2 regions of the Cellulosimicrobium sp. BMG9.22 genome follow, and region 1 is predicted to be linked to the other one. Evidence: predicted binding sites of a transcription regulator. Region 1 holds the regulator's gene; the other holds the start of a gene.

Region 1 (15,175 bases):
CGACGGTCTGCGTCACGGGGGCCGCCGGCTCACCCCCGCCGCACGCCGCGACCAGGAGCGTCAGGGCAGCGAGCACCGCAGCGGCTCTCGCGCCGGCCCGCGCGGTTCGAACCCTCGTCACCCTCGACCTCCCGTCACCCGGGACGCTGCCCGTGGCTGCCCCCTGCCGGCGGCTCGTTGCCGGACACCCTACGACGCGTCCTACGCTGGGCGGGTGACCCGCGCCGTCGTCCCTGCCGACCTGGCCGGGCTCGTCCGGTCGGTCGGGGCCGCGCTCGATGGCGACGGACCGGCCGTCGCGCCCGTCCCCCTGCTCGACCGACCCGAGACCTCCGACGACCCGGACGTGCGCCTGCCTGAGGGCACGGCACTCGTCCTGCGCACGTCGGGCTCGACGGGTACCGCGCGCGAGGTCGTGCTCTCAGCGGCCGCTGTGCTCGGGTCGGGCGCGGCGACGCACGAGCGGCTCGGCGGCCCGGGCCACTGGCTCCTGGCGCTCCCGCCGACGCACGTGGCCGGGGTCCAGGTCGTCGCGCGCGCGCACGCCGCCGGTCGCGGGCTGAGCGTCGCCCCGCCGGACGATCCGTTCACGCCCGCGGGCTTCGCCGCGCTCGTCGCGCACGCGCCGGCAGGCGAGCGCCGGTACGCCTCGCTCGTGCCCACGCAGCTCCACCGGCTCGTCACCGCGGCGCAGGCAGGGGCCGACGGCGGCGCGCGCGGCCTCGACGCGCTGTGCTCGCTCGACGCCGTCCTCCTCGGGGGCGCCGCCACCCCCGCCCCGCTGCTGCGCGCCGCACGCGCGGCGGGTGCACGCGTCGTGACCACCTACGGCATGACCGAGACGTGCGGCGGCTGCGTGTACGACGGCGTCCCGCTCGCCGGGGCGCGCGTGCGCGTGGTCCCGCACGAGGGCACGGGCGACGGCACGGTCGAGAGCACCGACGAGCGCGTGCCCCGCAAGGCGGCCGTGGACGGCGGTGCCGGCGTCGTCGAGCTCGCCGGCCCGTTCCTCGCGGACGGCTACCTCGGCGACCGGGCCGCGACCGCGGCCGCGTTCCGCACCGACCCGGACGGGACGCGCTGGTTCCGCACGAGCGACCTCGGCCGGCTCGACGGGCCGGTGCACGCCCCGATCCTCACGGTGCTCGGCCGCGCGGACGACGTCCTCGTCACGGGCGGGGTCAACGTCGCCCCTGCGGCCGTCGAGGGTGTGCTGGCGGAGATGCTCGCCGAGATGCGCGCCGAGGCCGACGGCGTCGGCGAGGCGTGCGTCGTCGGCGTGCCGCACCCGGAGTGGGGCCAGGAGGTCGTGGCCGTGGTGACGCTCGCCGCGTGCGCGGCCGGTCCCGCGACGGGCCGCGCGGTCGACGCCGATCCCGCGCTGGTCGACGCCGTCCGGCGCCGGGTCGCGGATAGGCTGGGCCGGGCAGCGGCTCCCCGCCGCGTGCTCGTCGTCCCGGACCTCCCGAGACGCGGGCCCGGCAAGGTGGACCGCGCCGCGGTGGCGCGGCTCGTCGTCGGGCACACCGACCGCTGACGGCCGCCGCGCACGACCCGGACGCCGCACGACGACGCCGCACGACCGAACGGAGCACCATGGCCAGCACCACCGAGTGGGTCGCGGGCGCGCGCCTGCGCACCCTGCCCGCCGCCGCGACGCCCGTCATCGTCGGGTCCGGCGCCGCGGCGCAGGTGGACGGCTTCGCGTTCTGGCCCGCGCTCCTCGCGCTCGGCGTCGCGCTCGCGCTCCAGGTGGGCGTGAACTACGCCAACGACTACTCCGACGGCGTGCGCGGGACGGACCTCGACCGCGTCGGGCCGATGCGGCTCACGGCGACCGGCGCCGCGCCCGCGAGCCAGGTGCGCGCGGCGGCTTTCGGCGCGTTCGGCGTCGCGGCCGTGCTCGGGCTCGCGCTGTGCGCGGTCTCGGGGCACTGGTGGCTGATCGCCGTGGGCGCGCTCGCGATCCTCGCGGGCTGGTACTACACCGGCGGGCGCAACCCCTACGGGTACCGCGGGCTCGGCGAGGTCGGGGTGTTCGTGTTCTTCGGCCTGGTCGCGACGCTGGGCACGACGTACACCCAGGCGGACGTCGTCACGTGGCCGTCGGTGGTGGGCGCCGTCGCGGTGGGTCTGCTCGCGTGCGCGCTCCTCATGGTGAACAACATCCGCGACATCCCGACCGACGTCGTCGCCGGCAAGCGCACGCTCGCCGTGCGGCTCGGCGACTTCCGCGCCCGGCGCGCCTACCTGGCGATGATCTGGCTGCCGCTCGCGCTCGCCGTCGTGTGCGCCTTCGCGTCACCGTGGACCCTCGGCGTGCTGATCCTGCTCCTGCCCGCCGTGCTGCTCTCGCTCCCCGTCATCGCGGGCGCGCGAGGTCCGCTCCTCGTGCCGGTGCTCGCCGGGACGGGCCTGTTCGAGCTCGCGTACGGGGTGCTGCTGGGGGTCGGGCTCGCGCTCTGAGCACCGCGCACCCGGGCGTCGCCGGGCGGGACGGCTCAGCGCGCGGGGGGAGCCTCGGGGCGACCGCCCGACGCCTCGTCCGACGCCGCGTCGAAGGCCGCGTCCTCGGCGGCCGCGTCGTCCTCGATCTCGCGGGAGAAGCGCTCGCCCGTCCGAGCGCGGTGCTCGGCCCGCTCGGCGAGGTAGCGCGATGCGGCCTCACGAGGACCGCGCAGCGTGATGTACGACAGCATGAGCGCGAGGACGGCCGCGACGAGCACGAGCAGCCACCCGCGCAGCCCGGCGAGCCAGAGGACACCGAGCGCCGCCCCGAAGAGCAGCAGGCGCAGGACCGAGTAGACGACGACAGGCACCACTCCAGGGTACGGCGCATAGGCTGGTGCCATGCTCCGCGTCCTGCTCCCCCTGATCGCCGTCGGCCTCGCGGTCTACGCGCTGGTCGACCTCGCCTCCAGCGACGACGAGGAGCGTGGTGGCATCCCCAAGGGTCTGTGGATCGTGCTCATCGTGCTGCTGCCGTTCCTCGGCCCGATCGCGTGGATCGTCGTCAAGCGGTCGGCGTCCCGAGGTGGCTCGCGGTACGGCGCGCCCGAGCGCCCCGGCCGCCCCGGCGGCTCGTCGGGCGGGGTCACGCGCCGCCGTCGAGGTGCGCCCGTCGCGCCCGACGACGACCCCGACTTCCTCTGGCAGCTCGAGCAGCAGCAGCGCCGCCAGGCCCGCGACGGCGGCTCCGGCGCTCCTGACGCGACGTCGGACGACGCCCCGCCGTCGGACGCCGGGACGTCGGACGCCGGCACGTCGGACGCCGGCACGTCGGACCCTGACGAGCCGACGTCGAACGACGGCACCGCACCCAAGGGCCCCGACGACGGCGACGACTCCGCTCGCTGACTCAGCCCGGCGCGCCCGCACCGCGCGCGAAAACGTCTCTGCGCGTCGTCGAACACGACATGGGTGTCGCTATCCGGCGGATAACGACACCCATGTCGTGTTCGACGGCTCGGGCGGCCGGCTCGGGCGGCGGTGGTCAGCTGCCGGTGTCGAGGCCCGAGTACGAGTGCTTGCCGTTGAACAGCAGGTTTACGCCGGTGAAGTTGAACAGCACGCACGCGTAGCCGACGATCACGAAGTACGCCGCCCGGCGGCCCGACCAGCCGCGGGTCGTGCGGGCGTGGAGGTACGCCGCGTACACGATCCAGACGACGAAGCTCCAGACCTCCTTGGGGTCCCAGCCCCAGTAGCGACCCCACGCGTGCTCGGCCCAGATCGCCCCACCGATGAGGGTGAAGGTCCACAGCACGAACGCGACGGCGTTGAGGCGGAAGCTCAGGGCCTCGAGCTGCGTCGGGCCGGGCATCGAGTCGAGCCAGCGCCAGCCGCGCGCACCGAGGAACGCGTTGCCGCCGTCACGCGAGTCGCGCAGAAGCTGGAGCACCGACGTGACGAACGCGACCGTGAAGATGCCCGTCGCGATGATCGCGACCCCCACGTGGATGACGAGCCAGTACGACTGGAGCGCCGGCTGCACACCCGTCGCCGCGACGAAGAACGCGTTCTGCGCGAGCACGAGGAACAGCACCGCGAGCCCCGTGACGAACGACCCGAGGAAGCGGACGTCGCGCTTGAGGGAGACGCCGAGGAACACCGCGAGGGCCACGAACGCGCCGACGAGCGTGAACTCGTACATGTTGGCCCACGGCGTGCGGCCGGCGGCGATGCCGCGCGTGACGATCGCGGCGAGCAGCAGCCCGGTCCCGAGCCACGTCACCGAGATCCCGACGTTCGCCGCCCTGCGCGACGGCGCCGGGGCGGTCGAGGCGTCGCCCGTCGAGGCGGGAGTCGGCGCGTCCGGGCCGTAGGGCGAGCCCGACGACGTCGCCCTGCCCGGCGCGTTCCCCGCGGCCGCGAGCACCTCCGCGCGGTCGTTCTCGCGGTCAGCCTCGACCGTCCGGTCGGCCGCGCGCTCGTCGTCACGGCGTCCCGCGAGCCGCGCGAGGTCGATCGCGAACGCGACGAGCGCGATGGTCAGCGCGGTCGCGGCCGCCCAGACCAGGTCCTGGCTCAGCTCGGCAACGGTCATCGGTCAGCCTTTCGTGCACGGTCCTGCGCGGTCTGGTTCGTGGTCGGGCGGGAGGTGAGGTCGGCCTCACCTGATGGTGTCACGCCCGGGAGCGCGGCGAGGAGCCGGTCGACCTCGCCCTGCAGCCCGGCGTCGTCGCCGCGCGCGAGCCCTGCGACGGCGACGACGGTGCGCTCGCGCGGTGCGTCGTCCGCGGGCGCCCCCTCGCCCGGGGCCACCTCCTCGCGCCACGCGCGCACCCACACGCGGCGGCGCGGGGTGAAGAGCGAGACGGCCAGGCCCGTGAGCGCGCCGAGCGCGAAGACGAGCACCCAGGTCAGCGACGGGTCGTGGCGCAGGTCGAGCGCGACGTAGCGCGGGAGCGACTCGAACGTGATCGTGCCGAGACCGTCCGGGAGCTCAACCGTCTCGCCGGGCGCGACGAGCAGCTTCACGCGCTCGCCCTGCTCATCGACCGAGGCGGTGAGGTCGTCGGTGTCGAGGCGGTAGACGTTCTGCGGCAGGCCCTCGTCGAGGCCGAGGTCGCCCCGGTAGACCTCGAGGACGAGCATCGGGTTGATCGGCTGCGGGTAGACGGACGTCGCCGTCGTGCCGTCCTCGCTCAGCTCGGCGGTCGGCAGGAAGTACCCGACGAGGCCGATCTGGTCGAGCCCCGCCGACACGTCCGGGACCTTGATGACGCCCCGCGACGTGTACATCGTGTCCTCGGGCAGGAACGGGACGCGGCCCGCGAACGCGACCTCGCCGTCGGCGTCGCGCACGGTCACCTCGGGCGCGAAGCCGTTGCCCTGGAGGTAGATCTTCGCGCCGCCCGCCGTGAGCGGATGGTTGACCTTGATGGTCTCCTCGTGCGCCTCGCCGTCGGGGTCGCGCACCGTGACGCTCGCGGTGAAGTCCCGCGACTGCGCGAACGCGACCGCATCCGCCGCGAACTCCGCCTCGAACGCGTCCAGCGTCATGGAGAACGGCACGAGCGACGACGGCCGGAACCACGCGCCGTTCTCGAACGTGTCGTAGTCCACGACGGCGTTCGCGAACCCGCGCCCCTCGGTGACGATCGCCTGGCCGCGGTAGTGCAGGAGCTGGCCCGTCGCCACGGCGATGAGCAGCCCGACGAGGGAGAGGTGGAACAGCAGGTTCCCCGACTCGCGCAGGTACCCGCGCTCCGCGGACACCGTGCGGGCCGCAGGGCGGGGCGCGGTCCGCCCCTTCGCGGGCGTCGCGTCCTCGGACCCGGTGTCGACGCGGAACGTCGGGAGCCACCGCAGGCGGCCGCGCAGGTGCGAGCCGGCAGCCGCCACGACGTCGTCCGGCGACGCGTCGGTGACCGCGCGCCCCTGCGCGGGGAACCGGTCGAACCGGCGCGGGGTGCGCGGCGGGCGGGCGCGCACCGAGCGCAGGTGGGCTACCGTCCGCGGCAGGATGCAGCCGACGAGCGAGACGAACAGCAGGAGGTAGATCGCGGAGAACCACACCGACGCGTACACGTCGAAGAAGCCGAGCCGGTCGAGCCACTCGCCCGTCGTCGGGTTCTCCTGCAGGTAGCGCAGCACGGCCGCCGGGTCCTGCGGGCGCTGCGGCAGCACCGAGCCGGGCACCGCCGCGACGGCGAGCAGCATGAGCAGCATGAGCGCGACGCGCATGCTCGTGAGCTGTCGCCAGGTCCAGCGCAGCGTGCCGCGCCACCCGAGGGTCGGGAGCGCCGGTCCGCCGGAGCCGTCCGAGGGCGGCCGGTCGCCCGGTCCGGGGCCGTCGCCAGGACCGGCCGTGCTTCCCTCGGCGAACGCGTCGTCGATGCCCTCCGGGCGGTAGCGCTCGGTCTTCTCCGCCATCACACCACCGTCACGAATCCGTCGATCCAGCCCTGCATGGTCGACGTCCACGTCGTCCACAGGCCCGTGACCAGCGCGAGGCCGATGAGCACGAGCAGCCCGCCGCCGGTCCGCATGATCGCGAGGCGGTGCCGGCGCAGGAAGCCGAGCATGCGCTGCGAGCTCTGCAGCCCGAGCGCGATGAGCAGGAACGGCACGCCCAGCCCAACGCAGTAGGCGACCCCGAGCACGGCGCCGCGCCCCGCCGACGCCTCGCTCAACGAGAGCGACTGGACGGCGACGAGCGTCGGGCCGAGGCACGGCGTCCAGCCGAGGCCGAAGACGATGCCGAGCAGGGGCGCGCCCCACAGCCCGGCCTGCGGGCTGAGATGCAGCCGGCGCTCGCGCTGCAGGAACGGCACCGCGCCCATGAACGCGAAGCCCATGAGGATCACGACGACCCCGAGCACGCGCGTGATGACGTCCTCCCAGCGCACGAGGTGCACACCGACGGCGCCCGCGGCAAACATCAGCGCGACGAACACGAGCGTGAACCCGGCGACGAACAGCCCGACCCCGGCGAGGACCCGGCCGCGGCTCGGGGCGGCGGTCTGCGTGCGCGTCGCCGTCGTGCCGGACGCGCCCCGCGAGCCGCGCCCGCCACCGGCGTTCGCGGCGGCCATCCCGCTCACGTACCCGACGTAGCCCGGCACGAGCGGCAGCACGCACGGCGACGCGAAGGACACGAGCCCGGCGAGCACCGCGACGGGCAGCGCGAGCAGCATCGAGCCGCTGAAGACGGTCGTGGCGAACGTGTCGCCGACGCTCGTCGCGGCGACCGCGGGGACGATGGCCGGGACGGCGGCGAGAGACGGGAGAACGGGCACGGTCAGCCGGCCGCCTCGTCCTCGGCCAGCACGTCGTCGACGAGCGCGGTGAGCGTCGAGCCCTCCGCGAGCCCGATCACGCGCGCCGCGACGCGGCCCTCACGGTCGAGCACGACCGTCGACGGGACGGCCTGGAGCGGCACGGTGCCGGAGAGGGTCGCGACGACCTCGCCGCTGCGGTCGTCGATCGAGGGGTAGGGGATCTCGAACCGGCGCTGGAACGCCTGGGCGGCGCCGGCCTCGTCGGTCGTGTTGATGCCGAGGACCTGCACGCCGTCGTCGGCGCGGTCGTTCGCGAGCGCCACGAGGTCGGGCGCCTCAGCACGGCACGGTGCGCACGCCGCGTACCAGGTGTTGAGCACGACGACGTCGCCGACCCAGGCGCTCGTGTCGACCGCCTCGCCCTCGTAGTCGGTGCCGGTGAGGGCGACCGCGTCCCCGCGGTCGTCGGCCTCCCAGGTCCGCACCGACCCGTCGCCGGACACGTACCCCTGCCCGACGACGTCGGTCGTCGCGCCGGAGTCCTGGGCGCACGCGGTCAGGGTGAGCGCGGTCAGGGCGAGCACGCCCGCGGCGAGCGCTCGGCGGGCGGGTACCCGGGGAGGTGCGGAGCGCGCGCGGCGCGCGCGAGGCCCGGCGGTCACGACGACATCACGGGACGCACCCTGCCCGCCGTTCCTGGGCGCCACCTGGGAGACGTGACCGAGGTCACCCGGATCTCGGGCGCTCCGGGCGCTGGACGCCCGTTCGAGCCGTCCGGCATGACCGATCTCACGCGCCGGAGACGGTCGCGGCCCCCGGGAGGAGGTCGGCAACCGGCTCGGTGTAGTGGAGCCCGACGAGGCGGTCGTCCTCGAAGTGCAGCGAGGTGAGCGAGGCGAGCGAGCACTCCCGCTTGCGCGGGTCGTGCCACAGGCGACGGTTCTCGTAGCCCAGCCGCGTGAGCCACACCGGGAGCTGGTGGCTCACGAGCAGCGCCTCGTGACCCGCCGCCTTCTCGCGCGCGTCGACGACGGCGGCCTGCATGCGCGCCACCTGCTCGACGTACGGCTCGCCCCACGACGGCCGGAACGGGTTCCACAGGTAGCGCCAGTGCTGCGGGTGGCGCAGCGAGCCGTCGCCCACGCCGAAGGTCATGCCCTCGAAGTGGTTCGCCGCCTCGATGAGGCGGTCGTCGGTGCCGAGCTCGAGGCCGAACGCCTCGGCCGCGGGGGCCGCCGTCTCCTGGGCACGCTGGAGCGGGGAGGCCGTGACGACGACGAGGTCCGCCCGGGGCCGCGAGGTCCCGTCGGGGCCCGGCTCGCCGGCGAGGTGCGCGGCGACGCGGCGGGCCATCTCGTGACCCCGCTCCGAGAGGTGGTAGCCGGAGATGCGTCCGTAGAGGACGCCGTCAGGGTTGTGGACCTCGCCGTGGCGCAGGAGGTGGACGATGGTGGAGACCATGTGCACCAGTGTCCCGCACTCCGCGCGGCGGCACCGCACCTCGTCCGTGACGGCCCGGCGGACACCAGCGGTCAGGACTCCCGGTCGCCCTTGCACGCCTCGGCCACGACGGCCATGGCCTCGCCGAGCGCCCGGAACTGCTCGGGCGTGAGCACGTCGACCATGTACCGGCGGACCGCCGCGACGTGCGTCGGCGCGGAGGCGACGAGGACGCGGTAGCCCTCCGCCGTCATCGCGCAGTTGACGCCACGCCGGTCGCCGGTGCTCGCCGAGCGGCGCACGAGACCGCGCGCCTCCATGCGCGCGACGGTGTGGGTCACCCGGCTCCGCGACCGGGCGAGGCCGTCGGCGAGGGCCGACATGCGCAGCGTGCGGTCGGGGCTCTCCGAGAGACGGACCAGCAGCTCGTACTCGTTGAGCGACACCGCCGACCGTTCCTCGTGGTCCCGGCCCAGCGCCTCGATGAAGCGCACGGTGCCGTCGAGGTACGCACGCCACAGGCGCTGCTGGTCGGCGTCGAGCCAGCGGGGCTCGAGCTCCTCGTCGGGGGTGCCAGCGAGGCGCGGGGCGAGTGCGGAGCCGACGTCGTTGCTGGTCATGGAGTCCTCGGGTGCTGCATGGGGTCCTCTCGCTCGGGTGACGGGGCGTCGGGAGCATTCTTCCATCCTGCTGGGAATAGACGGCGCGACCGCGTATGTTGATACCGCCGTACGAAGTTGAACCTTCAACCAGTTCGCGTCCCGCAGGGACCACGACCTCCAGGAGCACCCATGGCCACGTCGCTGCCCACCGGTCTCACGACCGGTACCTACGCTCTCGACGCCTCGCACTCGCAGGCGGCGTTCACCGTCCGTCACGCCGGCATCTCCAAGGTGCGCGGGACGCTCGCGATCACGAACGGCTCGATCACGGTCGGCGACGACCTCGAGTCGACCACCGTCACCGCCGAGCTCGACGCCGCGTCCGTCAGCACCGGCGACGCGAACCGCGACAACCACCTGCGCAGCGCGGACTTCTGGGACGCGGAGAACAAGCCGACGTGGACCTTCACGTCGACGAGCATCTCGGGCGACGGCGACGACTACGTGGTCGCGGGCGACCTCACCATCAACGGCGTGACCAAGCCCGTCGAGCTGGAGACCGAGTTCGCCGGCACCGCGACGGACCCGTTCGGCAACCCGCGCGCCGGGTTCGAGGCCTCGACCGAGATCTCCCGCAAGGAGTTCGGCCTCACCTGGAACGCCGCGCTCGAGACCGGCGGCGTGCTCGTCGGCGACAAGATCAAGATCTCGCTCGACGTCTCGGCCATCAAGCAGGCCTGACGCCGAGCCCCGGCCACCGGCCGGGCAACCGTCGCCCTCCGGCAGGGCGCCGCCCGAGAGGCCGCGTGCGCGAGCACGCGGCCTCTCGCCGTGCCCGTCCTCTCCCGCGTCCCGGGCGGCCGCGAGGCGGCTCAGTCGCGCGCCTCGGCGAGGGCTCGCGCCTGCGAGTGGAACGCGAGGATCTGCAGCTCGCTGCCCACGTCCACGCCGCGCACGTCCACGTCCGGCGGGACCTGCAGCGCGCGCGGCGCGAAGTTGAGGATCTCCCGCACGCCCGCCGCGACCACACGGTCGGCGACGGTCTGCGCGTGCGCGGCGGGAGTCGCGAGGACCACGATCGTCACCTTCTCGCGCTCCACGACCTCCTCGAGCGAGTCCACGTGCTCGACGACGATCCCCGCAGCCCGCGTCCCGACGACGTCCGCCGACGCGTCGAGCAGCGCCGCGACGTGGAAACCGCGCTGCTCGTACCCCGAGTAGTTCGCGAGCGCGTGCCCGAGGTTGCCGATGCCGACGATCGCGATCCGGTGCTCGTCGACGAGGCCGAGCGCCTCGGTGATGTACTGCGCGAGCGAGTCGACGTCGTAGCCGACGCCACGGGTGCCGAACGACCCGAGGAACGACAGGTCCTTGCGCAGCTGCGCCGGGCCCACGCCCGACAGCTCGGCGAGCTCGACCGACGACGTCGTCGTCACGCCGCGCGCCACGAGGTCCCGCAACGCCCGGAGGTAGGACGGGAGCCGCGCCACCGTCGCGCTGGGGATCCCCGGCGCCGTCACCTCACCGACAACCTGCTCAGCCACCGTCACCACCGTTGTCCTGGGACCGTCCTCGTCGACGGTCGCTCGTCGTTCGTGCCGATCATCCCAGGTCGGCGCGTGCGCCCGAAATCCTGCCCACCGCGCGCGCGAGGCGGCGCGCGTCGACGCGCCAGAAGCCCTGCTGGACGCCACCGACCGTCACCACCGGGACGTACTCGCCGTACTGCTCGCGCACCGCCGGGTCCGTCGCCGGGTCGTCCAGGTCCACCTCGGCCCAGGCGACCCCCGCCTCGGCGCACACGGCCTCGACGACGACCCGGGCGTCGTCGCACAGGTGGCACCCCTGCCTGCCGTACAGGAGGACGGGCGGGGTCGGCTGCTCGGGGTCGCTCACGGTCCCAGCGTACGAGGGCAGGTGGGCCCGACGGCATAGAGTGGAGGGCATGGTGACGTCGAGCGGTCCGGGCACCTCCCGGACCCCCAGGACGTCCCGCGCCACCACGGACGCACCGGTCCCACCGGGCCCCGCGCACCGCACCGCCGCGTTCTTCGACGTCGACAACACGATCATCCGCGGCGCGTCGTCGTTCCACCTCGCCCGAGCCCTCTACCAGCGCCAGTTCTTCTCGACGGGCGACCTCGTGCGCTTCGCCGTGCACCAGGCGCGCTACCTCCTCTTCGGCGAGAACAAGCAGCAGATCGACCGCATCCGCTCCCGCGCCCTCGCGCTCATCGCCGGCCGCTCCGTCGCCGAGGTCACCGCCATCGGCGAGGAGGTCTACGACACCGTCCTCTCCCTGCGCATCTACCCCGGCACGCGCCGGCTCATCGACGAGCACCTCGCGGCGGGGCACCAGGTGTGGCTCGTCTCCGCGACCCCGCTCGAGATCGGCGAGCTCATCGCCCGCCGGCTCGGCGCGACCGGCGCGCTCGGGACCGTCGCCGAGCACGAGGACGGGTTCTACACCGGACGGCTCGTGGGCGACATGATGCACGGGCGAGCGAAGGCTGCCGGGGTGCGAGCGCTCGCCGAGCGCGAGGACCTCGACCTCGAGGGGTCGTACGCCTACGGCGACTCGCTCAACGACGTCACCATGATGGAAGCCGTCGGCCACCCGTGCCCGATCAACCCCGACACGAGGCTGCGACGTCACGCGCAGGACGTCGGCTGGCCCATCCGCGAGTTCCGCGGCCGACGGCGCCGCGTCGCCCGCAGCAGCATGCGCACCGCGAGCTGGGCCGGCGCCGCCTGGGCCGCGGCGCTCGTCCTGCGGTCCGTACGTCGAGCGGTCGACCGGCGCATCTCCCGCCTCTGACGAAGCACCGACGGTCCGGCCTCCTCGCTCAGGCGGGGACGCGCCGTCCGGGTGTCGTGCGAACGTGGGCGACGAACGCCTCGGCGAGGCGGCGGTTACCGTCGAGGATCTCCGGCGCGTGCTCGTCGAACGCGCCGAGCACGGCGTCGGTGTCGACGTCGTCGAGCCCCTCGCAGCACGCGGCGAGCCCGGCACGCGAGGTCTCGGGGTGAAACTGCACGCCGAGCGCCGAGCCGAGACGGAACGCCTGGTAGGGGTACATGTTCGACGAGCCGAGCCAGACGGCGCCGACGGGCAGGTCGACGATGGCATCGGCGTGCATGCTCGTCACGTGACGCACCGGGTCGTCGCCCGCCGCGAGCGCGGACAGCACGGGATCGGTCTCCGCCTCGGCGCGCCAGAAGACGCGCGTCGCGCCGAGCTCCCGCCCAGGGGGCGCGCTCACCTGGACCTGTCCGCCGCCCGCGACCGCGAGGAGCTGGGAGCCGAGGCAGATGGCGAGCGTCGGGACGCCGGACGTCGCGGCGGCGAGGAGGAGCTCGCGCAGCGCGGGCAACCAGGGCGCGCGGGCGTCGTCGTACGCGGACATGTGGCCGCCGAGGACGACGAGTCCGTCATCGAGCTCGTCGAGGGCCGGGAGCGACTCACCCTCGAACGCGCGGACGACGCGCAGGTCGGTGACGAGCTGGTCCGCGTAGGCATCGAGGCCGACGTCCGGGGAGTTCTGGACGACCGTGAGCCGGACGGTCCCGGTCGCTGCCGTGGCATCGGCGTGGTAGGTGGTCACGAGGTCCGACCGTACCCACTCGGACCCTCGAACGCCCAAACCTCCACGTCGCGGGCGCGGGCGTACGGCTCGCTCGGGCCGTGAACCCGCGCGACCGGTCGCACCGCACGCGGCTAGGCTGAGCCGCATGTCCGACTCCCAGAGCCCCGCCGGCACCCTCGCGACACCGCGCCGCACCTACCTCGTCGTGGACGGCGAGAACATCGACGCGACGCTGGGCATGAACGTCCTGGGTCACCGCCCGAACCCGGAGGAGCGTCCGCGCTGGGACCGGATCGTCGACTTCGCGCGGCAGGCATGGGGCCAGGACGTCACGCCGCTGTTCTTCCTCAACGCGTCGTCCGGCCAGATGCCGATGTCGTTCGTCCAGGCACTGCTCGCGATGGGCTACCGGCCGATCCCGCTGTCCGGCTCCAGCAACGAGAAGGTCGTGGACATCGGTATCCAGCGCATGCTGGACGCGATCGCGGACCGGCCGGGCGACGTGCTGCTCGCCAGCCACGACGGCGACTTCCTGCCGCAGGTCGAGGCGCTGCTCGACGACACGGACCGCCGCGTCGGGGTCCTCGCGTTCCGGGAGTTCGTCAACGTCCGCCTCACGGAGCTCACGGCGCGCGGGCTCGAGGTCTTCGACCTCGAGGACCATGTCGGCGCGTTCACGACCGTCCTGCCGCGCGTCCGCATCATCCCGCTCGCGGAGTTCGACCCGCTGCGCTACCTCTGACCCGCCTGCCGGGCGGCGTCAGGCGTGGAGCTCGCGGTACAGCGGGGTCGGGAACGACGCCGTCACGCCGTCCCCGCCGAGCAGCGCCGCGATCCGTTCGGCCTCCGCCGCGACGGCGCGCTCGGCGTCGGTTCCCACGTCCTCCAGCAGGCGGAACGCGGGCTCGCCGCCGGGCCGCACGGCCCACGCGCCGACGATCCGGCCCTCCCACCAGACCGTGGCTCCGGCGTTGCCGATCGAGTCGAAGATCGCGGCCTTGTGCGGGCCGAGGTACCAGTCGCGCGCGGCCCAGCCCATCGTCGTCGGGTCGAGCGACGGCAGGAGCGCGACGTGGCCCTCGAGCGGGGCCTCGCCGCGCCCGGGCAGGTCGGTCCCCCGCAGCATCACGCCCGGCCGTACCTCGGGCAGGCCCGGTGCCCCCGTCTCGACCTCGACCTCCTCGGCGTCGAGCCCGGCGAGCGCGGCACGGGTGTCGCGCAGGTTCCAGCCCGTCCACCACTTGAGGTCCTCGACCGTCGCGGGGCCGAAGACCTCGAGCCACGCGCGGGCGAGCTCGGTGCGCGCCGCGGCCTCGTCGAGCGCAGGGATGCCTCCGGGGAACCAGTCCTCGACGGGAAACCACACGTGCCGGTTGGACGACCAGCTCCCGCGGGGCTCGCCCCGGAAGACCGCGCCCTCGGCGGACAGCAGGGACAGGAGCTGGGACGTCATGGTGCGCCGCACGTCCCACGACTTGTCGGTCGTCGGGAGGAACGCGGTGCGCAGCATCGGCGCGACCTTCGAGAGCGTCGCGCCGTCCATCGGGCCGCGCTCGGCGAGCGCCGCGTGCACCTGAGCCTCGACCGCGGCGAGGAACCGTGGGGCGTCGTCGACCGGCGGGTCGGTGGGCAGCGTCGCGAGCCCCTTGAGCAGGTGCGCCCGCAGGCGGCGCGCGACGGCCTCCGCCGCGGCGGCGTGGACCACGGGCACGACCTCGCGCCGCACGACGAACATGGTCCGTCGCATCGCCAGCACCTTCACGAGCGACCGGCACTCGAAGACGGCGGCTCGGACGTCGTCGAGCACGAGCTCGGGCACGCGCGCGAGCACCGACAGGTAGACGCTGGGCGCGTCGGTCGCGTGCAGCGCGAGCAGCCGGTCGACGACGTCCTCGGGGCTGTGCGCCGCCGGTCGCCCCGGGAGGTCCGCACCCAGGGCGAGCTGCTGCGCGACGAGCCGACGCCGTCTCTGGTCCACCGTGATCCGCACGACCGCCATCCTGCCCGACACAGCCCGGCGGCGGGACCCCAGGCGGCGGAGGGGATCTCCAGGCGACTCCCAGACCACAGGAGGACACTGGGGGCATGAGCACACCCGAGGCACGGCTCGTCGTCGTCGACGACGAGCCCAACATCCGCGAGCTGCTGGCCACGTCCCTGCGCTTCGCCGGGTTCGAGGTCCACGCGGCCGCGGACGGGCAGAGCGCGCTGCGGCTCGTGCGCGACGTCGAGCCCGACCTCGTGGTGCTCGACGTGATGCTCCCCGACATGGACGGGTTCACCGTCACGCGCCGGCTGCGCGAGAAGGGCCAGCACACGC
Region 2 (15,175 bases), on a different contig from region 1:
ACGTCTGGGTCCGCCCGGACCCGGCGGACCTCACGGAGCTCGCGCGACTCGGCGACGAGGGGCTGCTCCGGCCGGAAGTGGCGGAGGTGTTCGACCTCGCGGACGCCGCCGACGCGCACCGCGCGAGCCAGTCCGGCCACGTGCGCGGCAAGGTCGTCGTCCGCGTCTGATCCCGCGAGATCGACCCCTGCGTGCCGAGATCGACCCACCGAGGGTCGATCTCGGACGCTCGGGTCGATCCCACGACCGGGCTCAGGCTGCCGGGAGCTCGCGAAGCGGCGACGTCATGTCGCCCCCGGCGTCACCCGTGTTCACGGTGCCCTGCGGCTCGACGAGCACGGCGGCCGTCTCGACGTCGGCGCGGGGGCGGTGCTCGACGCCCCTCGGGACGACGAACACGTCGTTCGGCCCGAGCACGACCTCACGCTCGACGCCGTCCTCGCGCAGGCCGATCGTCAGCTCGCCCGACAGCACGAGGAACAGCTCGTCGGTGTCCGGGTGGGTGTGCCACACGAACTCGCCGAGCACCTTGACGACCTTGACGTCGTAGTCGTTGAGGCTCGTCACGCGGTGGGGCTGCCAGTGCCCGTCGAACGCGTCGAGGACTGCGAAGAGGTTGCGCACGTCGGTCATGTGCTCACCCTGCCACGCGGCGGCGGAGCCGCGGCACCCGCGAGATCGACCCGGACGTTCGAGATCGACCTTCAGTAGGCCGATCTCGCGACGCTCAGGTCGATCTCGACGGCGAGCGGTGCCAGGCTGGCCGCATGACGAGCACCGACGCACGCACGGGGGCCGCGTTCGGCCCCGAGGTCTACGCCGCCCGCCGCGAGCGCGCGGCCGAGCACGCGCGCGACGCGGGCCTGGCGGGGCTCCTCGTCTCCCCCGGGCCGGACCTCGCGTACTTCACCGGGTACGCCCCGCCGGTGACCGAGCGGCTCACGCTGCTGCACCTCCCGGCGGGTGAGCCGGGCACGCCGACCCGTGCGACCGTCGTCGTGCCGCTCCTGGAGCGCGGCGACCTCACGAGCGCGCCCGGCGCGGACGGGCTGGACGTCGTCACGTGGCGAGACGGCGACGACGAGCACGACGCCGCGGCGCGGCTCCTCGACCGGACGGGTGCCTACGCCGTCTCCGACGCCACGTGGGCGCTCCACGTCCTCGGCCTCCAGCGCGCTCTCCCGGACGTGCGGTTCACGGCGTTCACCGAGTCGGTCCCGACCCTGCGCGCCGTCAAGGAGGCGGCGGAGGTCGAGCGCCTCGCCGCGGCAGGAGCGGCGGCCGACGCGGCCTTCGAGCAGGTCCTCCAAGTCAGGTTCGCCGGGCGGCGGGAGAAGGACGTCGCGGCCGACCTCGACCGGTTCCTGCGCGAGCACGGGCACGAGCAGGTCGACTTCACGCTCGTGTGCGCCGGACCGAACGGGGCCGACCCCCACCACGACGCCGGGGACCGGGTGATCGAGCCGGGCGACCTCGTCGTGCTGGACTTCGGCGGCCTGCGCGACGGGTACGGGTCGGACACGAGCCGCACCGTGATGGTCGATGGTGGGACCCACGAGGCGCTCGCAGCCCAGCAGCGGGAGGTGTACGACGTCGTGCGCCGTGCCCAGCAGGCGGGGGTGGACGCCGTCCGCCCGGGAGCGACGTGCCAGGACGTCGACCGGGCCGCGCGCGCGGTCATCGCCGAGGCCGGGTACGGCGAGCAGTTCGTCCACCGCACGGGTCACGGCATCGGCACGACGACGCACGAGCCGCCCTACATGGTCGAGGGCGAGGACCGTCCGATCGAGCCGGGCATGTGCTTCTCCGTCGAGCCGGGGATCTACCTGCCCGGACGGTTCGGTGTGCGGATCGAGGACATCGTCGTCGCGTTCCCGCCCGACGCGCCCGACGGTGCACGTCGCTTCAACACGTCGACGCACGACCTGCAGACGGTCCGCTGACCGACCTCGCCGTCGGTCGACCCGCCGGTCGGGCCCTGCTCACCGGCTCGGCTCGGCCCCCGGACGGTCCGGGGCGTCCTCGACGCCTGCCCCGTCAGACGCCCGCACGCTCTCGTTGCGGATCCCGACCCAGCTGAGGACACCGCCGAGAACCAGCAGGGCAGCGGCGACGAGGAGCGAGCGGTGGAACCCGTCGAGGTCGAGCACGCCGCCCACGATCACGCCCGCGAGGGCGATGACGACGAGCCCCGCGACGCGCGACACCGCGTTGTTCACCGCGGAGCCGATGCCGGCGTCCGCGGCCGGGATGGACCCGAGGATGGCGGACGTGAGCGGCGCGACGGTCATCGCGAGGCCGAGCCCGAAGAGCACGAGGCCGGGAAGGACCTGGGTGACGTAGACGGCGTCCTCGGTGGTGGTGAGCAGGAGCAGGTAGCCCGCCCCACCCACGATCGGGCCCAGCGTCATGAACAGCCGCGGCCCGTAGCGGCCCGCGAGCGCCCCGAACCGCGTGGACAGCACGAGAAGGACGAGCGTCACGGGGAGCTGCGCGAGCCCCGCGGCCGTGGCGCTGTACCCGCCGACCTGCTGGAGGAACAGCGTCACGACGAACCCGCCGAAGTACAGCGCGCCGTAGATCGCCGCGGTCGCGAGGTTTCCCCACGCGAAGTTCCGCACGGTGAACAGGCGGGGCGGGAGCATGGGGTCGGGGGCGCGCCGCTCCCACCAGACGAACGCGACCAGGCATGCCACCCCGACGACGCACGGCCCCCAGACGAGCGGGCTCGACCACCCGAACCGCCCCTGCTCGATGAGCGCGAACACGGTGCCGGCGAGCCCGACGGCGGCGAGGGTCGCTCCGACGACGTCGATCCGGCGCGTGGCGACCGCGCCCACCTCCTCCGCAGCAGAGCGCGGCACGCCGCGCAGCAGCCACAGCGTGACGGCGACGGGCAGCACGTTGATCCAGAAGACCCACCGCCACGAGATCGCGTCGATGAGGATGCCGCCGAGCAGCGGCCCGGCGAGCGATGCCGTGCTCGTCCAGGCGGTCCAGGACCCGATGGCGCGCGACTGCCGCTCGCCGTCGAAGGTGGAGATGATCATGGCGAGCGAGCTCGGCACGAGCAGGGCGCCCGCCACGCCCTGCAGGGCGCGTGCCACGACGAGGACCAGGCCGTCCGGGGCGACCGCGCACGCGACGGACGTCACGGCGAAGCCCACGAGGCCGATCGCCATGATCCGACGGCGGCCGTGCACGTCGGACAGCGAACCGGCCAGGAGGATGAACGCACCGAGCGTGATCATGTAGGCGTCGACGACCCACTGTTGGAGCGCCAGGCCCGTGACCGGGCCGGTCGTGAGCTCGTCCGAGATCGCGGGCAGCGCGACGTTGACCACCGAGCCGTCGAGGAACGACACGAACGACGCGAGGACCGCCACCACCAGCACCCGCTGCTGCACCGTCACCGACCCACCGTACGACGTGACTCTCCTGCCGTACCGACCGAGCGCCCGCCGGGTGTGTGACGGCCGGCGCACGCAGCCGCGACTAGCCACCATACCTAGAGGTAGGTATGGTGGCGACCATGACGACGACCGACGCCCGCGAGCGTCTCGTCGCCGCCGCGCAGGAGCTCTTCTGGGCCCAGGGCGTCGGCGCGACGAGCCCGCGCCAGGTCCTCACCGCGAGCGGCGTGGGCCAGGGCAGCCTCTACCACCACTTTCCCACCAAGCACGACCTCGCCGTGGCCGCCGTGCACGCCACGACGACCGGCGCGCTCGACGCCGCGCACCGCGACCTCGACGCCGGCGGGACCGCCGTCGAGCGCCTGGTGCGCTACCTGGAGCGGCCGCGCCCCGCGCTGGCCGGGTGCAAGGTCGGCCGCCTCGTGAGCGACCAGGCCGTCATGGACGACGCGACGCTCACCGCGGAGGTACGGGACTACTTCCGCGGTCTCGTCGACCTCGCGACCGCCGTCCTCGTCGCGGACGGCCTGCCCGACGACGTCGCGCGCGACCGCGCGCACGCCGCCGTCGCCGTCGTGCAGGGCGGGTACGTCCTCGCGCGCGCCCTCGACGACCCCGACGCGATGGCCGCTGCGGCGCGTGGGTTCGTCGCGCTGCTCGACCCCGGCGAGACCGCCCCTGAGGAGGACGCATGACTGAGAACCCGTCCCTGCGCGACCGCCTGCGCGCCCTGCCGGTCTTCGGCACCGACCTGCCCGGCCTCGACGTCGACACGGCGCCGGACGACCCGGTCGTGCTGTTCGTCGACTGGCTCGAGAACGCGATCGACGCCGGGCTGCGAGCGCCGCACGCGGCGACGCTGTCGACCGCCGACGCGAGCGGCCGGGTCGACGCCCGGACGCTGATCCTCAAGGACGTGGGCGGCGACGGCTGGCAGTTCGCGACGCGCGCCGACTCGCCGAAAGGCGTCGCGCTCGCGCAGAACCCGAACGCGGCGCTGACGTTCTTCTGGCGCGAGCACGGTCGACAGGTCCGGGTGCGCGGGCCCGTCGTCCCCCTCGGGCCGGACGCGTCCGCCACCGACTTCCTCGCCCGCTCCGACTTCTCGCGCGCCACCGCGCTCGCCGGCCCGCAGAGCGCCCCGCTCTCCTCGCATACCGAGTACCGCGCCGGCTGGGACGCCGCGCTCGCCCGGGTCCGCGCCGAGCCCGGCCTCGTCCTCGACGCGTGGACCGCGTACGCGCTCGAGCCGACGGCCGTCGAGTTCTGGGCGTCGTCCGGCGACGGACAGACCCGCCTGCACTACACCGCGTCGACCGACGCACCTCCCGCCTGGACCAAGGAGCTCTTGTGGCCATGACCGACACCCACCCCGTCGCCGTTCCGGACGTCGAGGAGGTGCGCCGGGACGCGCGCGCCGCCCTCGCCGCCGTGACCACCGCGACGCGCGGCCTCTCCGTCGGGGACGCCGTTCCTGGCGTCGCGTCCTCGACGGCGCGTGCGCTCGCCGGGCCGTCGGACCTGCCCGGCTGGTCGCGCAGCCACGTGCTCGCGCACGTCACCGCGATCGGCGAGGCGATGGCCCGCCAGGCGGAGCACGCCGCCCGTGGCGAGCTCGTCGAGGTGTACGACGGCGGAGCGGCCGGCCGCGAGGCCGGCATCCAGGAGGGTGCCCGTCGCACGGTCGACGAGCACCTCGCCGCGCTCGAGTCGCTCGCCGCCCGGCTCGACGCCGCCTGGCCCGAGGCCGCATCGCCAGGGTGGAAGGCGCCCGTGAAGTACCGCGACGGGACCGTCGCCGACGCGCTCGTCGCCTGGTGGCGCGAGGTCCGCATCCACGCGGTCGACCTCGACGCGGGCATCGGCCTCGGCACCTGGCCGCACGCGCTCGGCTTCCACCTCCTCGACTTCCTCGGGGTCCGCCTGTCCGACGACGTCGTGGTCGAGCTCCTGGACGACGCGGCGCCGGGCGAGGTGACCGGAGTCGCCCTCGCCGTCGGGCCGGCCGGGCTCCGCAGCGTCATCGATCCCGACGCAGACCGGCAGACCGAGGCCCAGGCCCAGGCCCCACACCGCAACATCAGCGACCAGCCCACCACTGTCGTCCGTGGGCGACTCATCGACGTCGCCGCCTGGCTCGCCGGCCGCACGCCCGGCGTCGAGCCGTTTGTCCGACGCGGAGACGAGCCGGCACCCCTGCCCGAGATCGGCCCCTGGCCCTCCCCCTACTCCCCGCCGAGGTAGCAACGCGGCGCCCGGCCGGCCGCGCGGGGCGGCGTCGGTGCTCGGGCGCGTTGGGCGTGCTGTGGTCGAGTCCGCGGGCGGGGCGGCGTCGATGCTCTGGCCGAGTTGGGCGTGCTGTGGTCGGGTCCGCGTGCGGGGCGGCGTCGGTGCTCGGGCTGTCCGCGCCGTCACCCTGGTCCGTCGGGCGTGGGTTTCAGGAGCGCGGCCTTGACGCCCTTCGCATCCGACGCCGCCCCACCCGCTCAGCCATCACCTCACCCTGGGCCGACGCTGGGCCGCGAGTCCCCGCGGAGGTAGAGCCCCGGTCCACCGAGGTAGAACCCTGGTCGCCCGAGGTAGAACTCTGGTCGGCCGAGGTAGAACCATGGTCGGCCGACGACGGCGGTGGGCCGGGCGTTGAGCAGACGTCGTCCCCTTTCGCGAGGCCGAGAAGTGAGAATCGGCTCCGGAATCGCGCGATTCCGGGGCCGATTCTCACTTCTCGACAACACCGAACCCGGTGCCCCGCGTGGGAGCGAGCCGACCGACCCGCCCGGCCCAGCACCCGGTAGGCAGTCCGCCGGGGCGAGCCGCCCGACCAACCCAGCCCGGCGCCCGGGCGGTCGCCGGGGTGTGGACCGACCAGGGCGAGACGACGCCGGGCGGGGCGGGTGGGGGCGCCGCGTCGTGGTCGGGCCTGGCGGGAGCCGCGAGGAACGAGCGGCGGATGGTAGACGCGGCGCCCCCACCCACCCCGACCACCCAACCCCGCCACGCGCCGTCAGTCATGACCACGGTTCTACCTCGGCCGACCACGGTTCTACCTCGGCGGACCAGGGCTCTACCTCGGCACCGGAGCGGCCGATGGGTTGTCCGATCGGGGCCTCCGGGACGTTCGTCGTGCGGGAGTGTGACGCACGCGCGTGATGCACCGCACACTTAGTGCACTCTTTCACAAGCGTAGAATCGCAGGGTGTCGAGTCGAGCGAGCAACCCCGCAAGCAGCGCAGACCAGATCGACGTAGCCCTCATCGGCGGTGGCATCATGAGTGCCACCCTGGGGGCTCTTCTCAAGGTCCTGGAGCCCACGTGGACCGTGCGCATCTACGAGCGTCTGGACGCCGTGGCGCAGGAGTCGTCGAACCCGTGGAACAACGCCGGGACCGGTCATGCCGCCCTGTGCGAGCTGAACTACACGCCGGAGAAGGCGGACGGCTCGATCGACATCACCAAGGCGGTGAAGATCAACGAGCAGTTCGAGGTGTCGCGCGAGTTCTGGCACCACCTGCTCACGACGGGCGCGCTGCCGCAGCCCGCGAGCTTCATCTCCCGCACGCCGCACATGACGTTCGTGCGCGGCGCGGAGAACGTCGACTACCTGCGCCGCCGGTTCGAGACGCTGCGGCAGCACCCGCTGTTCAGCGAGCTCGAGTTCAGCGACGACCCGGCCGTGATCGCCGGGTGGGCACCGCTCCTCGTCGCGGAGCGCGAGGGTGACGAGCCGGTCGCGGCGACGCGCGCGACGAGCGGGACGGACGTCGACTTCGGCGCCCTCACCGAGCAGCTCGTCGACCACCTCGTCGCGAGCGGCACGCAGCTCTACCTCGAGCACGAGGTGAAGAACCTCAAGAAGACGAAGGACGGCCGCTGGCGTCTGACGGTCAAGGACCGCTCGTGGAACGCCCCGAAGCGCCGCTCGACGGTCGAGGCCCGGTTCGTGTTCGTCGGCGCGGGCGGCGGCGCCCTGCCGCTGCTCCAGGCGGCAGGCATCCCCGAGGCCAAGGGCTACGGCGGCTTCCCCATCAGCGGCGAGTTCCTGCGCACCGACAGCCCCGAGCTCGTCGCGCAGCACCAGGCCAAGGTGTACGGCAAGGCCGACGTCGGCTCGCCGCCCATGTCGGTGCCGCACCTGGACACGCGCGTCGTCGAGGGCAAGACGTACCTCATGTTCGGCCCGTACGCCGGGTTCAGCCCCAAGTTCCTCAAGAAGGGCAAGTACCTCGGGCTGCTCACCTCCCTGCGCCTGCACAACCTCGGCTCGATGGTCGGGGCGGGCCTGAAGAACATGGACCTCACGCAGTACCTCGTGGGTCAGGTCGTCGCCAGCCCGGAGACCAAGTTCACCGCTCTCCAGGCGTTCATGCCGACGGCCCACCCGAAGGACTGGGAGACCATCACCGCGGGCCAGCGCGTCCAGGTGATCAAGAAGGACGCCGACGGCAAGGGCGTCCTCGAGTTCGGCACCGAGGTCATCGCCGCCGCCGACGGCTCGATCGCCGGTCTGCTCGGTGCCTCACCGGGTGCGTCGACCGCCGTCCCCGCGATGATCGACCTGCTCGAGCGCTGCTTCCCGAACCGCTTCACCAAGTGGCGGCCGGAGCTCGCGACGATGATCCCCAGCCTCGGCCAGGCGCCGTGGGAGGCCGAGGAGCTCGAGGGCCTCGACCAGCTCACCGGTGGCGCGGACGTCGACGCGATCGGCTCGCGCGCCTGATCTGACGCCTCTCCCCCGACGACGGCCCGGACCTCCCCGAGGTTCGGGCCGTCGCGCGTCCGGTATCTACCGAAGACCGACCGGGCTGCGGCCTGCCCTCCGGGCTGTCAGCGCGCGAGCGACGCGCGCCGCGACGAGGTCGACGGTGTGCCCGACGACGGCCGGGCGCAGGCCGGAGAAACACCCCGGACCCCGTCGCGCACCACCGGGTTCGCCACGACGCGCCGCAGCACGAGCTCGGCCGCGACCTCGTGCGGGTCGACCGACGGCGGTCGTGCGTCGGGGCGCGCGGCCGCTCCCCGCAGGTCGACGTCGAGCCGCTGCGCGTCGCGGTCCCCGCGAGCGGTCCGCTCCGCCCGGCCGCGCCACGCGTCTGCGCCCGGCCATGCGCCGTCCGACCCGGCGGGGAACCAGGGCCGCGCCGGGTCCTCGCGCCGTACCGCGAGCGCCGCCACGGTCGAGCCGACGACGAGGAGAAGAGCCACCACACCCCAGAAGATGTCCATGACCCCACCCTCGCGCCGTGCGCACCGGCGGACGAGTGGCAGGACTGACACCTCTCGACAAGATCCCGCCACAGGCGTAGCCTGCGCAGCATGTTGCGCTCCGTCGCGGCCGTCGTGTCCGACGGCCTGGCCCCGTTCGAGTTCGGCGTCGTGTGCGAGGTGTTCGGCCTCGACCGGAGCGAGGACGGCGTCCCGCGCTTCGACTTCCGCGTGTGCGGCCCGGAGGCCGGGCAGCCCGTGCGCACCTCGGTCGGGGCGCAGGTCGTCCCGGATCACGGCCTGGACGCGACCGACGACGTCGACCTCGTCGTGGTGCCCGCCATCCGGATCGGGTCGCACTACCCGCCCGAGGTGCTCGACGCCGTCCGCAGGGCAGCCGAGCGGGGCGCTCTGCTGCTCAGCGTGTGCTCGGGCGTGTTCGTGCTGGCGGCCGCGGGCGTGATCGAGGGACGGCGCGTCACGACCCACTGGATGCACGCCGACGAGCTGCGGCGCCGGCACCCGAGCCTCGACATCGATCCGGACGTGCTGTTCGTCGACGACGGCAACCTCATCACGAGCGCCGGCACCGCGGCGGGGATCGACGCGTGCCTGCACCTCGTGCGGCGCGAGCTCGGCGCCAAGATCGCGAACACCATCGCGCGCCGCATGATCGTGCCGCCGCAGCGCGACGGCGGGCAGCGCCAGTTCATCGAGCGCCCGGTGCCCGAGTGCGAGGAGGACTCGTTCGCCGAGCTGCTCGGATGGATGACCGAGCACCTCGACGAGCCGCTGACGGTCCGTGACCTCGCCCGACGCGCGCACACGTCCGAGCGCACGTTCGCGCGCACCTTCGTCGCGCAGACCGGCACGACGCCGCTCGCCTGGCTCACGTCGCAGCGCGTCGCGCACGCGCAGACGCTGCTCGAGGAGACGCGCCTCGACCTCGAGGAGGTCGCGCGCCGCTGCGGGCTCGGGTCGGCCGCGCTCCTGCGGCACCACTTCCGGCGCGCCGTCGGCATCACACCCACGGAATACCGCCAGACGTTCCGCTTCGCCGCCTGAGCACCGCACGGGCCGTACGGCTCCCGCACCGCTTCTTCACCTGCAGATCTCGCGCGTGCAACCTACGGTCCCGTAGGGTGGGGTGATCTGCACCACGAGCACCCGCTCAACTCCGCGGCTGGGAAGTCGACACCGACCTCAGCGAGGACGTCCATGACCTCAGCCACCGTACGCCCGGGCTTCCGGGCGACCCGCCCCCGCACCGACGACGGCAAGGCCGTCACGAGCACCTTCAGCGCCCTGTCACGCACGGTCCGTGACGCCGGGCTGCTGCACCGCACCCACGCCTACTACCTGTGGATGCTCGCGGTGCTCACGCTGGCGCTCGGCGGGGCCGTCGCGGGCTTCGTGCTCCTCGGTGACTCCTGGTTCCAGCTCCTCATCGCCGGCGCGCTCGGCCTCATCTTCACGCAGTTCGCGTTCGTCGCGCACGAGGCGTCCCACCGGCAGGTGTTCACGTCCGGCCCGGCGAACGACCGCCTCGGGCGCGTCCTGGCGAACGGCGTCGTGGGGATCAGCCACTCGTGGTGGATGAACAAGCACACGCGCCACCACGCGAACCCCAACCAGCGCGGCAAGGACCCGGACATCAACCCGGACGTCGTCGTCTTCGTCGACGAGGACGCGGCCGCCGCCAAGGGCTTCCGCTCCTTGATCAACCGGTACCAGGGGTGGCTGTTCTTCCCCCTGCTCACGCTCGAGGGCCTCAACCTGCACGTCCAGGCATACCGCTCGCTCCTCGCGGGTGGCCGGTCGCGCGGCAACGTCCGGGCCCGGGTCAACGAGCTCGTGATCCTCACGCTGCGCCTGTCGCTCTACGTCGCCGCCATCTTCTGGTTCCTGCCGCTCGGCATGGCGTTCGCCTTCCTCGGTGTGCAGCTCGCCGTCTTCGGCGTGTACATGGGCGCGTCGTTCGCGCCCAACCACAAGGGCATGGCGATCATCCCCGAGGACGCCAAGATCGACTTCCTGTCGAAGCAGGTCCTCACGTCGCGAAACATCCGCGGCGGCTGGTGGATGAACATCCTCATGGGCGGGCTCAACTTCCAGATCGAGCACCACCTCTTCCCGAACATGCCCCGGCCGCACCTCGTGCGGGCGCGCGAGATCGTGCGCGAGCACTGCGCGAACCTCGGTCTGCCGTACACGGAGACGAGCCTCGTGGAGTCCTACGGGATCGTGGTGCGCTACCTCAACCGCGTGGGCCTGTCCGCGCGCGACCCCTTCGACTGCCCGATGTTCAACCAGCTGCGCAAGGTCTGAGGACCTGCGACAGGTGACCTGCCGCCCGACGCCGTGCGGCAGGTCACCCGAGGGTCGTCGGCTCAGGCCGAGGCGGCCTGCCCGTGGCGCCAGTACCCGACGAAGTCCACGTGCGTCTTCGGCACACCACGGTCGTTGACGAGGTGCCGGCGCACGCCCGTCGCGAGCGAGGACTCCCCCACCGCGTAGGCGTAGACCGGCCCGGCGGGGAGCTCGGCGGACCGTACGGCCTCCAGCGCGAGGCGGCCGGGCACGCCGCCGTGACCCTCGCCCGCGTCCGCCCGCGTAGCCGCGTGGCCGTCGCGTGCGATCCAGCGCAGCTCGACGCCCGCAGGCACCCGGAAGTCCTGGATGTCGGCCGTCTCCGGGACCTCGACGACGGCGAGGCCGCGCGCGTCGTCGGGCAGGGACTCGCAGATGCCCGCGACGGCGGGCAGGCCCGTCTCGTCCGCGACGACGAGCGTCCAGTCGTGCGGGACCCGCGGGTTGTAGCCCACGCCCTGGTCGAGCAGGCCCACGCGGTCGCCGGGCTGCGCGGACAGGGCGAACGACGACGCCGGGCCCTCCCCGTCCCCGTGCACGACGAAGTCGACGTCGAGCTCGCGCAGGTCGGGCCGCGTGGCGCGCACGGTGTAGCTGCGCACCCACGGTCGCCGAGCCTTGGGCGTCGCGAGGTACTGGACGTACCAGAGGCCCGAGGTGCGGGTCGGCAGGCTCAGGGCGTCCTGGTCGTCGCGCGCGAGGAAGAGCCGGAACCACTGGTCGAAGCCCATCGGCGTGAACTGGTCCATGCCCTCGCCGCCGAGCGTCACGCGCACGACGTTCGGGCTCACGCGCTTCGACCCCACGACCTCGAGCGTGACGACGTGGGCATCGGTCGGCTTGACCGTCTTGAACGTGGCCACCATCGGCTCCTCGCGGGCGGCCCGGCGCCAAGGCCGGGCGGGACGACACTACCGCGGGCGCGGAGGTCGAAGGCTAGGCTAACCTCTCGTCGTGTCTCGCTCACGCTCCCCGGGCGGTCGGGGTGCTGGGCGTCCTCACGATCGTCTGAGCCCGGCCAGCCGCTCCGGGTTCCGGAACAGCAGGACACGGACGACGCGCTCGCCGTCGTTCTCGACGGTCGCCGCCATGGCAGGCTCCCCGGCGACGGACCACACGCCGCCCAGGGCGCCGTTGACGAGCGCCGGCTCGAAGTCCATCGCGGTCGTCTCCGGCTTCGCGGAGAGACCCACGAGCATCCGCGCCACCTTGTCCGCGCCCGCGACGGGCCGCAGCGCCGCGCGCGCCTTGCCGCCACCGTCGCTCACCACGACGACGGCCGGCGCGAGGACCTCGACGAGCGCGGCCGTGTCTCCCGTGGCGCACGCGACCATGAACCGCTCGACCGCGGCCCGTTGTGCGTCGTCGGGCGGGGTGAACCGCGGGCGGCGCGCCCGCACGTGCTCGCGCGCGCGGTGCGCGAGCTGCCGAACGGCATCGGGCGTGCGGTCGAGCGCTTGGGCGACCTCCCCGTAGGGGACGTCGAACACCTCGCGCAGTACGAAGACCGCGCGCTCGAGCGGGCTGAGCGTCTCGAGCACGACGAGCAGCGCCATCGACACGTCCTCCGTACGCTCGACCTGCAGCGCGGCGTCGGGCGTCGTGAGGAGCGGGTCCGGCAGCCACGAGCCGACGTACGTCTCGCGCCGCGACCGGAGCACGCGCAGGCGGTCGAGGGCGAGGCGGGTCGTGACGCGCACGAGGTAGGCGCGCGGGTCCAGGACGTCGGACCGGTCCGCCGACGACCAGCGCAGCCACGCCTCCTGGACCACGTCCTCGGCGTCCGCGGCCGAGCCTGTCATCTCGTACGCGACCGTGAACAGCAGCCGGCGGTCCTGCGCGAACGGCTCGAGCGGCCCCACGGGCGGCCCGTCGCGCGCCACCTCCCGCGCTGCGGTGTCGTCCTCGGTCACCCCTCCACCCTGCCAGCCGTCCCCGCCGCGCGCAGGGTGCCCGCAAGGGGGATCTCGCAGCGGTCGCTGAAGCCCTGGCTCGACAGGCCCAGTGCCGCGTTGATCCGGCTCCGCAGGTTCTCCAGCGCGACCAGGGCGGTGAGCTCGACGAACGCGGCCTCGCCCAGGTCGTCGACGAGCGCCGCGGCGAGCTCGTCGGTCACGGTGGGCGGGGTCGCCGTGACCGCCTCGGCGTACTCGAGCACGCGCCGCTCGACGGCCGTGTACGCGTCGCTGTCGCGCCACGCGGGCACGTCGTGGAGCTTGCGCGGGTCGACGTCGTCGTGCTCGGACTCCCAGTAGCCGAAGTCGACGCACCACGAGCAGCCGATCTGCACCGCCGACGCCATGACCGCGAGCGCCGTGAGAGCCGGGTCGAGGCTGCGCCAGCGGGCGACGCCCGCCTCCAGGACGCAGTACGTCGTCGCCACCCGCGGGTTGTGCCCGACGGCGGCGAGCGGCTCGAGCACGGCGCCGTACCGACGGCGGGACAAGGCTGCGAGGGCACGGTTGAGCAGGGTGCGGGGCGGGTCGAGCGAGATGCGGGCCACGACGTTCTCCTTCCGTCGCCGGCGCGGGCGTGCGCCGGTCGAGCATGAAGACGCGTGCCGAGCCTGTCGCGTGACATCGCGCGCGGTGACCTCCGTCACTCACGGCGCGTCGGACGACCCGCGCACGACCTTTTGCCCGGGGCCCCGCCGCACCAGGTTCGCGAGCGGCGAGTACCGCGGCACCCAGCGCGCGAGCGCCGCGGCCGAGCCGGCGCCCAGGGCCGCCGTCGCCCACACCCCCGCCGCGAGCGATCCGAGCGCCGCGCCCGCCGACAGGACGAGCGGGCCGAGCGCGTCGCCCGAGTCCTGGAAGAGCCGCCAGACGCTGAGGAAGGTCGGCCGCGCGTCGGGCGGGGCGACGTCGGCGCCGAGCGTCATGACGATGCCCGACCCCATCCCGTTGCCCACACCGAGCAGCGCCGCGACGACCGTGACCGCCGCCACCGTGTGGGCCAGCGGCATCAGGGCGAGCGCGACGGCCATCGTGAGCATCGACGGCACGGCGACCCACAGCCGGCCGAACCGGTCCATGACCTTGCCCGCCGGGTAGAAGAGCAGCATGTCGAGCGCGCCGGAGACACCGAAGACGAGGGACGTGACCTCCGCGTCGAGGCCGAGGTGCTCGCCCCAGAGCGGGATGACCGTCTGGCGCGCACCACGCACGGCGCTCACGAGCAGGATTGCGACGCCGAGCGTCGCGAACAGGTGGCGGCTCTCCCGGGCGACGCTCACGATGCTCACGCGCGGCCCGCGCAGCGAGCCGCGCGTGCTCCGCGAGCCGTCGTGCGGCGTCAGGTCGGGCTCGGGTCGCACGACGGCGAGGACCGCCACCGCGGTCGCCGCCGCCCCGACCCCCAACCAGTACGCACCCCGGACGTCCGTGGCGACGATCACGGCCGCGCCGGCGAACGGACCGAGGAACAGGCCGATGCGGTGCACCCCGGCGAGCGTCGACAGCACCCGCGCCCGCCGCAGCGGCGGGGTGATCTCCGTGAGGTAGGCCTGCCGCGCGAGGTTGAAGACGGCGGTCGACGCCCCGAGCGCCAGGACGCCGGCGGCCAGACCCCACAGGCTCGGCGTGAGCGCGATCGTCGCGAACGCGGCGGCGGCGACGCCACCGGCGAGCAGCATGGCCGTACGGTCGCCGAGCCGCTGGGCGAGCGCGCCCGCCGGGAGGTCGAAGAGGATCTTGCCGATCGGCAGGAGAGCGACGACGAGCCCGGCGACCGTGAGGCTCGCGCCTCGACCCGTCGCGGTGACCGCGACGACGGGGAGCATCGCCCCCACGCCGATCTCGAGGACGAGGGTGGGGACGAACGCACCGAGGACGACGCTGCGCAGCGGGAAGAGGGGCGCGTCGGCGAGCCGGTCCTCGCTCAGGTCCGACACGTGCGCTCACGTCCTGTCTGCAGGGTTCCTCCGCTCGCCGTCGTCCAGGCTAACGTCCGCGCAGCACCGCGACGCCCGCCCTGACGCGATACCCGGGCACGGGTGGTCGAGGTCACGCGCAGCCCGTCGGGACGGCACCGCGGGGCGGTCTAGGCTCGTTCCGTGGCGACCTTCTCGGCAGTGACCCGGCAGCACATCCTCCAGGCGATCGCGGACTGGGACGACCGCGGCCGGGACGCGTTCCTCGGGGTCTACGGCTTCACCGCGACGGCCGGCTTCCCGCTGGTCCACGACGACC

What was found. The regulator Rex, encoded in region 1, represses fermentation and respiration genes when NADH is low (regulators of the CRP and FNR family bind a similar motif). The targets are predictions, from matches to a motif close to CTTGTGAANNNNTTCACAAG.
Region 2: the regulator Rex is predicted to act here: its motif matches at 6,576-6,595, upstream of mqo (malate dehydrogenase (quinone)).

Annotation. Positions count from the first base shown of each region.
Region 1 is NZ_JBZGBY010000005.1:176,388-191,562, forward strand. It holds gene AC4H2H_RS06120 (DUF3048 domain-containing protein) at 1-76, opposite strand, end outside; gene AC4H2H_RS06125 (AMP-binding protein) at 215-1,537, shown strand; gene AC4H2H_RS06130 (1,4-dihydroxy-2-naphthoate polyprenyltransferase) at 1,597-2,466, shown strand; gene AC4H2H_RS06135 (DUF4229 domain-containing protein) at 2,502-2,819, opposite strand; gene AC4H2H_RS06140 (PLD nuclease N-terminal domain-containing protein) at 2,851-3,357, shown strand; gene ccsB (c-type cytochrome biogenesis protein CcsB) at 3,494-4,546, opposite strand; gene resB (cytochrome c biogenesis protein ResB) at 4,543-6,378, opposite strand; gene AC4H2H_RS06155 (cytochrome c biogenesis CcdA family protein) at 6,378-7,142, opposite strand; gene AC4H2H_RS06160 (TlpA family protein disulfide reductase) at 7,247-7,888, opposite strand; gene AC4H2H_RS06165 (histidine phosphatase family protein) at 8,016-8,687, opposite strand; gene AC4H2H_RS06170 (MarR family winged helix-turn-helix transcriptional regulator) at 8,759-9,286, opposite strand; gene AC4H2H_RS06175 (YceI family protein) at 9,458-10,009, shown strand; gene AC4H2H_RS06180 (redox-sensing transcriptional repressor Rex) at 10,141-10,812, opposite strand; gene AC4H2H_RS06185 (glutaredoxin family protein) at 10,871-11,164, opposite strand; gene AC4H2H_RS06190 (HAD family hydrolase) at 11,214-12,086, shown strand; gene AC4H2H_RS06195 (type 1 glutamine amidotransferase) at 12,115-12,873, opposite strand; gene AC4H2H_RS06200 (NYN domain-containing protein) at 13,001-13,597, shown strand; gene AC4H2H_RS06205 (DNA glycosylase AlkZ-like family protein) at 13,616-14,845, opposite strand; gene AC4H2H_RS06210 (response regulator transcription factor) at 14,941-15,175, shown strand, end outside.
Region 2 is NZ_JBZGBY010000029.1:856-16,030, forward strand. It holds gene AC4H2H_RS16345 (NADP-dependent oxidoreductase) at 1-170, shown strand, start outside; gene AC4H2H_RS16350 (cupin domain-containing protein) at 253-633, opposite strand; gene AC4H2H_RS16355 (aminopeptidase P family protein) at 768-1,943, shown strand; gene AC4H2H_RS16360 (MFS transporter) at 1,983-3,413, opposite strand; gene AC4H2H_RS16365 (TetR/AcrR family transcriptional regulator) at 3,533-4,108, shown strand; gene AC4H2H_RS16370 (pyridoxine/pyridoxamine 5'-phosphate oxidase) at 4,105-4,773, shown strand; gene AC4H2H_RS16375 (maleylpyruvate isomerase family mycothiol-dependent enzyme) at 4,770-5,657, shown strand; gene mqo (malate dehydrogenase (quinone)) at 6,610-8,130, shown strand; gene AC4H2H_RS16385 (hypothetical protein) at 8,238-8,636, opposite strand; gene AC4H2H_RS16390 (helix-turn-helix domain-containing protein) at 8,727-9,680, shown strand; gene AC4H2H_RS16395 (fatty acid desaturase family protein) at 9,834-10,943, shown strand; gene AC4H2H_RS16400 (siderophore-interacting protein) at 11,006-11,848, opposite strand; gene AC4H2H_RS16405 (RNA polymerase sigma-70 factor) at 11,984-12,898, opposite strand; gene AC4H2H_RS16410 (carboxymuconolactone decarboxylase family protein) at 12,895-13,488, opposite strand; gene AC4H2H_RS16415 (MFS transporter) at 13,588-14,877, opposite strand; gene AC4H2H_RS16420 (ScoMcrA-related endonuclease) at 15,040-15,175, shown strand, end outside.